Regions from separate parts of the Micromonospora sp. CPCC 205546 genome, predicted to be linked through region 1. Evidence: riboswitches for the same ligand, from Rfam matches in the RefSeq annotation. Region 1 holds a riboswitch; the other holds the start of a gene.
What was found. Region 1 has a riboswitch for cyclic di-AMP ahead of V6U77_RS04290 (coiled-coil domain-containing protein). Riboswitches for the same ligand answer to the same signal wherever they lie in the genome.
Positions count from the first base shown of each region.

Region 2: linked by a shared signal. The riboswitch ahead of V6U77_RS02585 (C40 family peptidase) and the one ahead of V6U77_RS04290 (coiled-coil domain-containing protein) in region 1 are both predicted to bind cyclic di-AMP.

Region 1 covers NZ_JBAKHL010000005.1:103,033-108,507, reverse strand. The annotation lists gene V6U77_RS04300 (helix-turn-helix transcriptional regulator) at 1-372, opposite strand, end outside; gene V6U77_RS04295 (carbonic anhydrase) at 583-1,335, shown strand; gene V6U77_RS04290 (coiled-coil domain-containing protein) at 1,404-2,420, opposite strand; cyclic di-AMP (ydaO/yuaA leader) riboswitch at 2,425-2,555, opposite strand; gene V6U77_RS04285 (YibE/F family protein) at 2,722-4,068, opposite strand; gene V6U77_RS04280 (metal-sensitive transcriptional regulator) at 4,376-4,678, opposite strand; gene V6U77_RS04275 (heavy-metal-associated domain-containing protein) at 4,830-5,039, shown strand; gene V6U77_RS04270 (hypothetical protein) at 5,069-5,475, shown strand, end outside.
Region 2 covers NZ_JBAKHL010000004.1:118,467-123,941, forward strand. The annotation lists gene V6U77_RS02575 (C40 family peptidase) at 1-710, shown strand, start outside; gene V6U77_RS02580 (N-acetylmuramoyl-L-alanine amidase) at 779-2,803, opposite strand; cyclic di-AMP (ydaO/yuaA leader) riboswitch at 3,042-3,176, shown strand; gene V6U77_RS02585 (C40 family peptidase) at 3,189-4,229, shown strand; gene dcd (dCTP deaminase) at 4,284-4,862, opposite strand; gene V6U77_RS02595 (pyridoxamine 5'-phosphate oxidase family protein) at 4,941-5,475, shown strand, end outside.

The DNA.
Region 1 (5,475 bases):
CCGCGGGCCGGAGCCGCGCGGGGCCGCCTCCGCGGGGCGCTCGGTGGCTTCGGCCGGCTCCGGCTCGTCGGTGAAGAGCGCGAGCAGGTCGCCGACCTGCCGGTCCGCCTCGGCGGGGTGCCGGAACCGCCCGGCGTGGTTGAGGGTGTACTCGTTGCGTCGGCCGACCCGGGTGCGGTGCAGGTAGCCGCCGGCCTCAAGATCGGCGACGATCGCCTGGGCGGCCCGCTCGGTGACGCCCACCTCGTCGGCGAGGTCACGGAGCCGGGCGGTGGGGTTGCGGGCGATGGCGAGCAGCACGTGTCCGTGGTTGGTGAGGAACGTCCAGTTGCGGGTGCTCCCCGTCTCCCCAGTCGTCGCCATGCCCGTCATCGTATGGCCCCGGTCTCGTGTTTTGCGCCGCGCCCTCGTGGCCCGGGGCGCGCCGGGGCCGGACTTCCGCCGTACCGGGGCTGCCGAACACATGAAATGCATATCACGCATATCTTGACGTACCTTGCGGTGCGTGTGACGGTGGTGGCAGCCCGCGTCCAGCGTCGGCCCGGGTGACCAGGCCGTTCATGTGCGGGAGCGTGGTGTCAGATGAGTCGTCCCGGATCGCCAGGCACTCAACCGGGCCCGGAGCGGGCGCTTCGGGCGTCGATCACGGGCGTCGCCCCGGCCGACGTCGGGGCCGTGTCCGTCGTTCCCGCGAGTCCCGGGCAGGCGCTCGCCGAGCTGCAAGCCGGCAACCGGCGGTTCGTGACCGGCGCCCCGCGCCACCCCAACCAGGACGCCGGGCACCGCGCCGCGGTCGCCGACGGGCAGCACCCCTTCGCGGTCATCGTCGGCTGCTCCGACTCCCGGCTCGCCGCCGAGATCATCTTCGACCGGGGCCTCGGTGACCTCTTCGTCGTCCGCACCGCCGGGCACACCATCGGCCCCGAGGTGCTGGGCAGCGTCGAGTACGCCGTCACGGTCCTGGGCACGCCGCTGGTGGTGGTGCTCGGGCACGACTCCTGCGGGGCCGTGCAGGCCGCACGCGCGGCGGACGCCACCGGCACCGCGCCGGTCGGGCACCTGTGCGCCGTGGTGGACGCCGTGGTGCCCAGCCTGCGCCGGGCCTCCGCCGAGGGCGTCGAGGACATCGACGGGATCGTCGACATCCACATCGCGTACACCGTCGAGGCGATGCTGGACCGCTCCGCCGTGCTCGCCGCGGCGGTGGCGGCCGGTCGGTGCGGGGTGGTCGGCATGTCGTACCGGCTGACCGCCGGCGAGGTGCGGACGGTGGCCGCGGAGCCCGCCCGTGCGGTCGACGAGCCGGAGCCGGCGGCCAGCGCCGCGCTCGCCTGATCCCGTACGACGACAGAGGGCCGCTCCCGCGTTCGGCGGGGCGGCCCTCTGTGTGCGTGTGGTCCCGGCTAGAGCAGTGACACGTGGACGTGGTCGGTGTGGTTCGACGGGCCGCTGTAGGAACTCCAGCCGGTCGCCGGGAACCAGATCTGCCGGTTCCAGATGACGTAGTAGATGCCGAGCCGGTCGGCGTTGCGGACCAGGAAGGCGGTCAGGTTGTTGCCGTACATGTAGGTGTCGTCGTTGTGCCAGGGGGAGAAGCCGCTGCGTTGCAGCGACCAGTCGCAGGCCCGGCCCTTCGGGTGCTCGTACGGCCCGCCGGGGCGGTAGCAGCCGACGAACCGGTTGAACCCGGCCCGCTTGACCTCCTTGTACATGTGCAGGGTGCGCGCGGTGATCCGGCCGGAGGTGGTGGGATCGGCCTCCGTGGCCGACAGCGGCTTCCAGTCGCCGTCAGCCGTGCGACCCGGTGCCATCCGGGCCACCGGCGAGGTGGCGACCACCTTGCCGCTGGTCAGCCCCCTGCCGCCCACCAGCGCGAGCGCCTTCTCCGCCTCGCGCTTGCCGCGGGCCATCTCGTTCGTCAGCTTCTGCTGCTCGCGGACCTCGGCGTCGAGCGCCAGCTTGGCCTGCTCGGCGCGGTCCTTGACCGCGTTCACCTCGGCGAGCTTCTTGGAGTTGACCAGGTTGAGCTCGTCGAGGGCGGCGGCGCGGCGGACGAACGAGTCGGGGCTGGCGGTGTCCAGCAGCATCGACACCGCGCCGATCCGCCCGGTCCGGTAGGACTGGGCGGCGATCTGGCTGACCTGCGGGGCCAGGGCGTTCAGCTCGGCCTGCGCCCGGTCGACCTCCAGGGCCAGTTCGAGCTGGCGCTTCTTGGACTTCGCCAGCTTCGCCTTGGCCTGCACGTAGGAGCGGTTCCGGGCCTCGATCAGGTCGTCGAGCAGCTTGGGCTCGTCGTCACCGTGCCCGGAGGGCTGGGGTGGGGTGGGCGCGGCCGCCGCCGGGAGGGGCCCGGCGAAGACCGCCAGGGCGGCGAACACGGCCACCACGGGCGTCAACCAGCGGCGTAGGGGTGCCGTCACAGTTTTCCCTTCCGTCGACCGCCGACCGGGTTAGCTGACGGGTTCGGGGCGGAAGTGGCCCCTACCGCTGTCGCGGATTCACCCCACGTACCTGGGTTCCCGGCTCGCCTGGTGGCGATTGGGCGGCGGCACCGCAGGCGCCGCTGCGCGCCTTCGGCGGTGACCGGCAGCGAGGTTACCCGAGAGCACTCCCGGGGATCTACGTCCCTAAGCCGACTAAATGCGTTATTTCGTAATGGCGGACGGTGATCAGTGACGCGTTTATCAGGCCGGACGTCCTGTCCGGTCACGTTGAGGAGTGTCACCATGCGGTGTCCGTGTCTCCGTTCCGGCCGGACCACCCGGGAGCGGCGGACGGCGTGTCGGCGGCGCGGGGCCCGCTGAGCGCCTCCAGCGCCTCGGTGCGGTCGGCCGCGGGTCGGGGCGCCGGCGCGGTCGGTGGCGCCCCGCGGTCGGTGGCGTCCCCGCCGCGTCGGCCGGCCGTGGTCACGAGGGCCGCCAGCCCGGTGGTCAGCGGCACGGCGGCGATCAGGCCCAGGGTGGCGACCGCGCTGCGGACGATCTCCTGGGCCAGGAACTCGGTGGTGAGCAGTTGGGTCACCGCCCGCGAGTCGGCGGTCAGCAGGAGCAGCACCGGCAGTGAGGCGCCGGCGTACGCCAGCACGATGGTGTTCACCGTCGAGGCGATGTGGGCCCGACCGACCCGGGTCGCCGCCCGGTAGAGCTGGACGCGGGACAGCCCCGGGTTGGCGTGCGCCAGCTCGGTGACGGTGGCCGCCTGGGTCACCGTGACGTCGTCGAGCACGCCGAGGGAGCCGATGATGATCCCGGCCAGCAGCAGCCCGTGCAGGTCGACGTCGGCCTGGTACATCGACAGCGTGGTGGCGTCCTCGCTGCCGAACCCGGTCAGGTGGGTCGCGGCGGTGGCGATCGTGCCGAGGACGCCGGTCAGCACCAGGCTGCCCAGCGTGCCGAGCACGGCGACCGAGGTCTGCGCGGTCACGCCGTGGGTCAGGTAGAGCACCACGAACATGATCAGGGCGGCGCCGACGACCGCGACCAGCAGCGGCGGGCTCCCGGCGCTGATGCCGGGCAGCACGAAGGTCAGCAGGATGGCGAAGCTCGCCGCCAGGCCGGCCAGCGCGGCCAGCCCGCGCCACCGTCCGAAGGCGACGATGGCGGCCGCGAAGAGCGCGACCAGCCAGATCAGCGGCTTGCCGCGCTGGTGCTCCGAGATGTTGTAGCTGCTGGTTGTGGGATCGGCGGGGTCGGTGAGTTCGACCAGGATGATCTCGTCGTCCACGGCGACGGTCGGCGCGCCGGGGCCCGCGGGCACCGGCGTCTGGACCTGCCGGCCGGCGTCGGGACCGTCCTGCACCCGCACGGTCACCGTGCCGCAGGGGCCCTCCGCCCCCGGGCTCCCCTCCGGGGTCTCCGGGGCCGGTGGGCACGGCTGCGTCACCACCCGCGTGACGGTGCCGTGGTAGCGGGGTGCGTCGGCGCCGTCCACGGGATCGGGCCTGTCCCACGGCCACAGCACCAGGGCCGCGATCAGCGTGGCGACGAAGAGGGGCACCACCGTCGCGACGAGGACCCGCCGCACCCCCGGTGGGGCGGACGGAGCGGGACGGGTGTGATCGGCGCCCATCGAGTGTCTCCCAACGAATCCGGGGCGTGGTACGCACCGGGCGTGCCGGTCGGTTCAAGGTCCCCGTGTGGCGGGACGGGATCTGCTCGGCGTGGTGCCGAGGTCACGTACCGCGGTCGCAGGCACCTGCCCGGCTGTGGGCGCCCGCAGCCGCCCGGCGGGGGAGGCGGCGCGGGCGTGGAATCCGGAGCGTCACCGGCCGAATGGTAGCCACCCCGGCATCCGGGCGCAGGTCGTGCGGGGCGGTGTCGTGGTGTGGCGTCGCCGTGGGGCCCGCGTTCGTCGCGGGGCCGGGTGCCGGGGCGGGTCAGCCGCGCTTCATCAGGCGGCCGACGGCGGCCATCATCTCGGTGGCCACCTCGTCGGCGCGGCCCTCGGCCGCGCCCTCGCGCATGCAGTGTCGCGCGTGCCCGTCGAGCAGGCCGAGCGCGACCTTGTCGAGGGCGGCCTGGATGGCGGAGATCTGGGTGAGCACGTCGATGCAGTAGCGGTCGTCGTCGACCATCTTCTCGATGCCACGGACCTGCCCCTCGACGCGGCGCAGCCGCGCGAGCAGCTGGTCCTTGGTGGCGGTGTAACCCCTGGTCGGGGTGGGCGTCGGTGTGGTCATGGGGTCGAGGATACCGTACCCCTCGGGGGTATGCTACGGTCGTTCCCGGCCGGGATACCCCCACCGGGTACCGGTAAGAGGAAATGGCAGCGGCTTGCCTCCGCTTTACCCCTGGGGGGTATAGGCTGGAGGCGTTCGAGAGGAGAGTGCGATGACCACCACGACGTACCAGGTGCAGGGCATGACCTGCGGGCACTGCGCCACCGCGGTCAGCAACGAGGTCGGCGCGATCCCGGGCGTCAGCGACGTCCAGGTCGACGTCGCCGCCGGTCGGGTCACCGTCACCAGCGAGGGCCCGTTGGACACCGACACCGTGCGCTCCGCCGTCGACGAGGCCGGCTACGACCTCGTCGGCGCCTGAGAGCGGGCACGGGGAAGACGAGGTACACCATGAACACGGCGACGAAGCTGAGCGCTTTCGCCCTCGGCCTCGCGGTGGTGTTCGGCACGACGTACGGGGTCGGTCGGGTGGCCGACCCCGTGGCGCCGCCCGCCGAGGCCCCGCACGACGCCGCCGGGGGGCACGGGAGCGACGGCGGAGCCGGACACGGGGGCGACAACGGCGCGGCGGCGCACCTGCCCGGCGGCCTGCTGGTCTCCGACCGGGGGTACACGCTGCGTCCCCTCGACGCCCCGGCCGGGCAGTTCGCCTTCCAGGTCACCGGCCCGGACGGCCGGGCGGTGACCGCGTACGACGTGGCGCACGACAAGCGCATGCACCTGATCGTGGCCCGCCGGGACCTCTCGGGCTTCCGGCACGTGCACCCGGAGATGGCCCCGGACGGCACCTGGCGGGT
Region 2 (5,475 bases), on a different contig from region 1:
GCGAGCTGGCGATGGACCGGGTCGGCGACCTCGCCTCCCGCTACTACATCTCCGGCCCGTCCCAGGAGATCGGCGCGCTGCTGGTCAGTGCCAAGCCGGACACGCTGACCGAGCAGCTGACGCTGCTGGACCGACTGGCCGCGCAGGAGCGCAAGCAGCTCGAGGGCGTGACCAGGGTCCGCGAGAAGTACGACGCGGAGAAGCAGAAGCTCGACACGCTCATCGCCACCCAGACGAAGCAGCAGGCAGACCTGGCGGCGAAGAAGAAGCAGATCGACGCCGACATCAAGAAGCTCGAGGCGTCGCTGCCGGTGACCACCGTCAAGACGGAGAAGTGCCCGACCATCAACGGCGTGGTCAGCGACGCGGCCCGGACCGCGATCCGGACCGCCTGCGCGCAGGTCGGCGACCCGTACGTCTGGGGTGCCACCGGCCCGAACTCGTTCGACTGCTCCGGTCTGACCCAGTACGCCTACAAGGCGGCGGGGATCCACCTGACGCACTTCACGGGTGCGCAGTGGAGAGAGGGCAAGGCCATTCCACGCTCCGAGGCGCGCCCCGGCGACCTGGTCTTCTTCAAGGCCGACCTGAGCCACGTCGGCCTCTACCTCGGCAACGATAAGATGGTGCACGCTCCCCGGGCCGGCAAGCCGGTCAACGTCTCCAGCATCAACACGATGCCGGTGGCCGGGTTCCGCCGGCCCGGCTGATCCCTCGCACACGCAACGGAAGGGCCCCCGGTCGGATCGACCGGGGGCCCTGTCGTCGTGCGGTGGGATCAGCGGGGCGCGCCCAGCGGGGAGGGCACCAGGTTCACGTCGTCCAGGTTGACGTACATGATCCGGTGACCGAACTGGACCTGCACGTACCGGTTGTCGCCCCGGACGACCGTCTGGTCGTGGGGGGCCGAGCCGTCGAACGTGGTGGCCCGGTAGTACTCGCCGGGGAGCAGGTTGCCGACGGCGTACCGCTGGCCGGCCGAGAGGGTGTACTGCAGCGGCGAGATCGCCTGGTACGGCACGCCCTCCGGGTATGCGGCCTGCTCCGGGTAGGCGCGGCCGTACACCGGGATGGTGGCCTTACCGGCCTTCGGGGTCACCACGAAACCGACGGACCACTTCGCCGTCGGCTTGGCGGCGGGGTTGTGGAACCACGCCTTCTGGCCGAGGTACCAGATCGCGGTCCAGTCGCCCTGCACCTCGGCCAGGGCGTACGTCTGTCCGGCCGAGACCCGGGCGCCGTGGTCGGAGACGTACGTGGTGTTCGGGGTGCCGTCGGGCCGCAGCGCGATGTCGTTGACCAGCGGCGCGTCGTGGCTCGGCGCGTTGTGCAGGAACAGCGCCGAGGAGCCGCGCAGCGGGCAGGGGGCGGTCGCCGGGGGCGGGTTCGGCACGCCCGGGGGCTGCCGGTTGCAGCCGGTGAACGGCGGCTGGTTGGTGGCGAAGTCCGGGTCGATGGTGACCAGCCCGGTGCGGTGCGTACCGGTCGACCTGAACGGCGCCTTGAGCAGGTCGAAGTAGTGCGACCAGTTCCAGTACGGTCCCGGGTCCCAGTGCATGCCGCGCACGTTCGCGGCGACGGTGCCGGGGACGTTGTCGTGCCCGATGATGTGGTTGCGGTCCAGCGGGATGTTGTACGCCCGCGCCAGGTGGCGGACCAGCTTGGCGGAGGTGCGGTACATCGCCTCGGTGTACCAGGTGCCGTGACCGGCGAAGCCCTCGTGCTCCAGGCCGATGGACTTGGCGTTCACGTACCAGTTGCCGGCGTGCCAGCCGACGTTCTTGGTCTTGATGTGCTGGGCGATGTGCCCGTCCACCGAGCGCAGGGTGTAGTGCCAGCCCACCCGCTTCGGGTCCTTGACCAGGTTGACGCTGGGACCGAAGTAGCCCTCGGTGTCGTGGATGACGATGTACTCGATCTTCTGCTGGGTGGGACGGTTCCCCAGGTCGTGGTTGCCGTAGTCGCCCAGGGTGGGGCCGTAGTTCTCGTACGGCGCCGGGATCCACTCGCAGGAGATGTCGCTCGGGCACTCCAGCCCGTCGGGCCGGGTGAGCTTGCGCAGGCGCAGCCGGTCGAGCCAGGAGCGTTGCGGCTGGACCGCGCTGCCGGCCAGCGTGACCCGCTGCCCGTCGTCGGTCAGCCGGCTGTCGCCGGTGGCGATGGTGGCGTACACCTCGTTGGCGAAGGCCGCCGCGGCGTCGGCGCTGTCCGCGCCGGAGTACCGGGCCACCGCGCCGTACCAGGCCGCCGGGTCGGTGCCGGCGCCGACGGGGGCGCCGATCTCCTTCTGGTACGCGGCCAGCAGCGCCGCGCCGCCCCGGATGTTCGCCGCGACGTCCGTCCGCAGCGACTCCTCGCTGGCACCCGTCAGTTCGGCGGCGGCGTCGACGGTCCGCAGCGCGGCCTCGGCCGGCGGCGCGGTGGCCGGCGGCTCGTGGGCCTCGGCCAGGGACGGGCGGGAGTCGTCGCCGCGCGGGTCCTCGGTGCCCTCGTCGTGGTGGGTGCCGCCGGAGAGGGCGGCGACGTGCTCGGCGTCGGTGAGGTGCATCGGTCCGTAGCCGCCGCTGGTGCTCGGCGTGCCGGCGTTGGTGTCCCAGCGGGACTGCAGGTAGGAGACCCCGAGCAGGACGCTCTCCGGCACGCCGTACTCGGCCGCGGCGGCGGCGTACTGCTGCTGCCGGTCGGTCGCCGACGCTGCTGCGGCGGCGGGTCCTGCGGCGGTGAGCGGCGTCGCCGCCAGGGCGGCGGCCACGGCGGCGGCCAGCAGGACGCGTCTGCTCCTCGATGTCGCTGACAGGTGCATCAGACCCCCAGTTCGGGCGGGCAAAGGTGGGGTCACCTTCGCCCCGTTCGCCGCCTCTGGTCAATACCTTTCCGTCAGACACTTCACGAGGAAGGAAATCTTCGTTGCCCGGGTTGCGGATCCGCCCGACGTGGATGAGTACGGAGTGTCACCGCGCCCAGGGTTGCGGATAGATAACGGTCGTCTCTACTCTGGTCATTCGTCGGCCGGTGACAATCCGTCCAACCAGGGCGGTGACGGTCCGACACCGCCGAGTCGCTCGCGAGCGAGCCGGGGACCCAGGTACCCCGGGGTGAATCCGCAGTCCCTGCGGTAGGGCGTCCCTTCCCGCCCGAACCCGTCAGCTAACCCGGTAGGCGGTACGGAAGAAGGAGTACTGAGCCCGGTGGCACACCATGCCCCGCGGCCACCGTCGGACCGGTCGGCCCTCGCCGACCCGACGACGGCTGCGCCGCGCCCACGCTGGAACCGCTGCACCACCGCCCTCGCCGCCCTCGCCGCGTTCGCCGTCGTCCTGACCGGCGGAGCCACGGCGGTCCACGCCGAACCGACGGTCGCCGAGATCGAGCGGCAGATCGACGAGGACTGGAACAAGCTCGAGCCGATCATCGAACGGCACAACGCCACCCGGCAGGACCTGGCCGCCAGGCGGAAGCAGGCCGACGCGCTCGCCGCGCAGATCGGGCCGCTGGAGAAGCAGGTCGACCAGGCGATGGAGAAGGTGGGCGCGCTGGCCGCCCGCGCCTACAAGGGCGAGAACGTCTCCGCCGTCAACGCCCTGCTGGGCAGCCGCTCGCCGAGCGAGATGCTCGGGCAGCTCGAACTGCTCGACCGGTTCGCCCAGCACCAGCAGCAGGACGTGCGGCAGGTCGCCGAGCTGCGCGACCGGCTGGCCGCGAAGAAGGCGCCGCTGGACGAGATGGTCGTCCAGCTCAGCCGCACCGAGGCCCAGCTCGCGGCGAAGAAGAAGCAGATCAACGCCGAGATCGACCGGTTGCAGAAGCTGCGGCTGCGGGTCTACGGCAACGGCGGTGGCGGGCCGCTGCGCCCCGCGCCCTGCCCGGCCAGCTACCCCGGCGGCGGGGCCGGCACCGCCGTGAAGTTCGCCTGCGCCCAGATCGGCAAGCCCTACGTCTGGGGCGCCGAGGGGCCGAACTCGTACGACTGCTCCGGCCTGATGCTCGCCGCCTGGGCGAAGGCCGGGGTCTCGCTGCCGCACAACGCCGCGCAGCAGCGGCGGGCGACCGCGTCCGTCAGCCGGGGCGAGCTGCGCCCGGGCGACCTCGTCTTCTACTACAGCGACCTGCACCACGTCGGCATGTACGTCGGCGGGGGGTGGGTGGTGCACGCCTCCCGCGCCGGGGTGCCGATCAGGATGAAGAAGGTCGACGACGGCCCGATCCACAGCTACGGCCGGCCCGGCTGAGGTGCCGAGGAGGGCCCTTCGACGGCGGGGCCCTCCTTCACGCCCGGGAGCGGGTCAGCGCGTCGGCCAGGTGCGCCAGTGCTGCCAGGAGCGGCTCGGGGTCGGCCCGCGCTGCCCCTGGTAACGGGAGCCGTAGACGGCCGAGCCGTACGGGTGCTGCGCCGGCGACGAGAGCCGGAAGATGCAGAGCTGACCGATCTTCATGCCCGGCCAGAGGGTGATCGGCAGGTTGGCCACGTTGGAGAGTTCGAGGGTGACGTGACCGGAGAAGCCCGGGTCGATGAACCCCGCAGTGGAGTGGGTGAGCAGGCCGAGGCGGCCCAGTGAGCTCTTCCCCTCCAGCCGCCCGGCGAGCTGGTCGCCGAGCGAGATGACCTCCAGCGTCGAGGCGAGCACGAACTCGCCGGGGTGCAGCACGTAGGGCTCACCCGCCGGCACCTCGACCATCGACGTCAGGTCGTCCTGCTGCTGGGCGGGGTCGATGTGGGTGTAGAGGTGGTTGTTGAAGACCCGGAAGAGCTTGTCCAGGCGTACGTCGATGCTGGAGGGCTGCACCAGCGCCGGCTCGAACGGCTCCAGCGCGAGCGTTCCCGCCTCGATCTCGCGGGCCAGGTCGCGGTCGGAGAGCAGCATCCGCACACCTTAGCGAGCCACGCGCGTGACCTGCGTGTCGGAGTGCGTGTTCGTACAATTGTTCGATAGAATGCCCGCATGGCTTCCTGGTCCGAATTCGCCGCCGACGAGCCCCGCCTCGCCGATGGGATCCGCCTTCTCATGCAGCAGTACGGGCCGGGCTTCGGCTACCTGGCCACCGTCCGCGCCGACGGTGGGCCCCGGGTGCACCCGGTCTCCCCGGTGATCACCGACGAGGGGCTCTTCTGCTTCGTCGTCGACTCGCCCAAGCGGCGCGACCTGGAGCGCGACGGCCGCTACGCGCTGCACTCCTTCCCGCCGGAGGAGAGCGACGACGAGGCCTACGTCGCCGGTCACGCCCGGCCGGTGACCGACCCGGCCCGGGTCGCCCGGCTGGCCCACAGCCACCGGGCCGCGCCGCAGGTCGACTGGCAGGTCTTCGAGTTCACCGTGGACGTGGCGATGCTGGCCCGTCGCGAGGCCGGCGTCCCGGGCGGCGCCGGCGAGTGGCACGGTCGGCCCGCCGTGCAGGTGTGGCTCGATCCCCGTGCGGCCGCCGCGGGCACCGCCGTGGTGCCCGAGGCGCGGTCGGGGTGCGTCGGCAGCCGCGCCG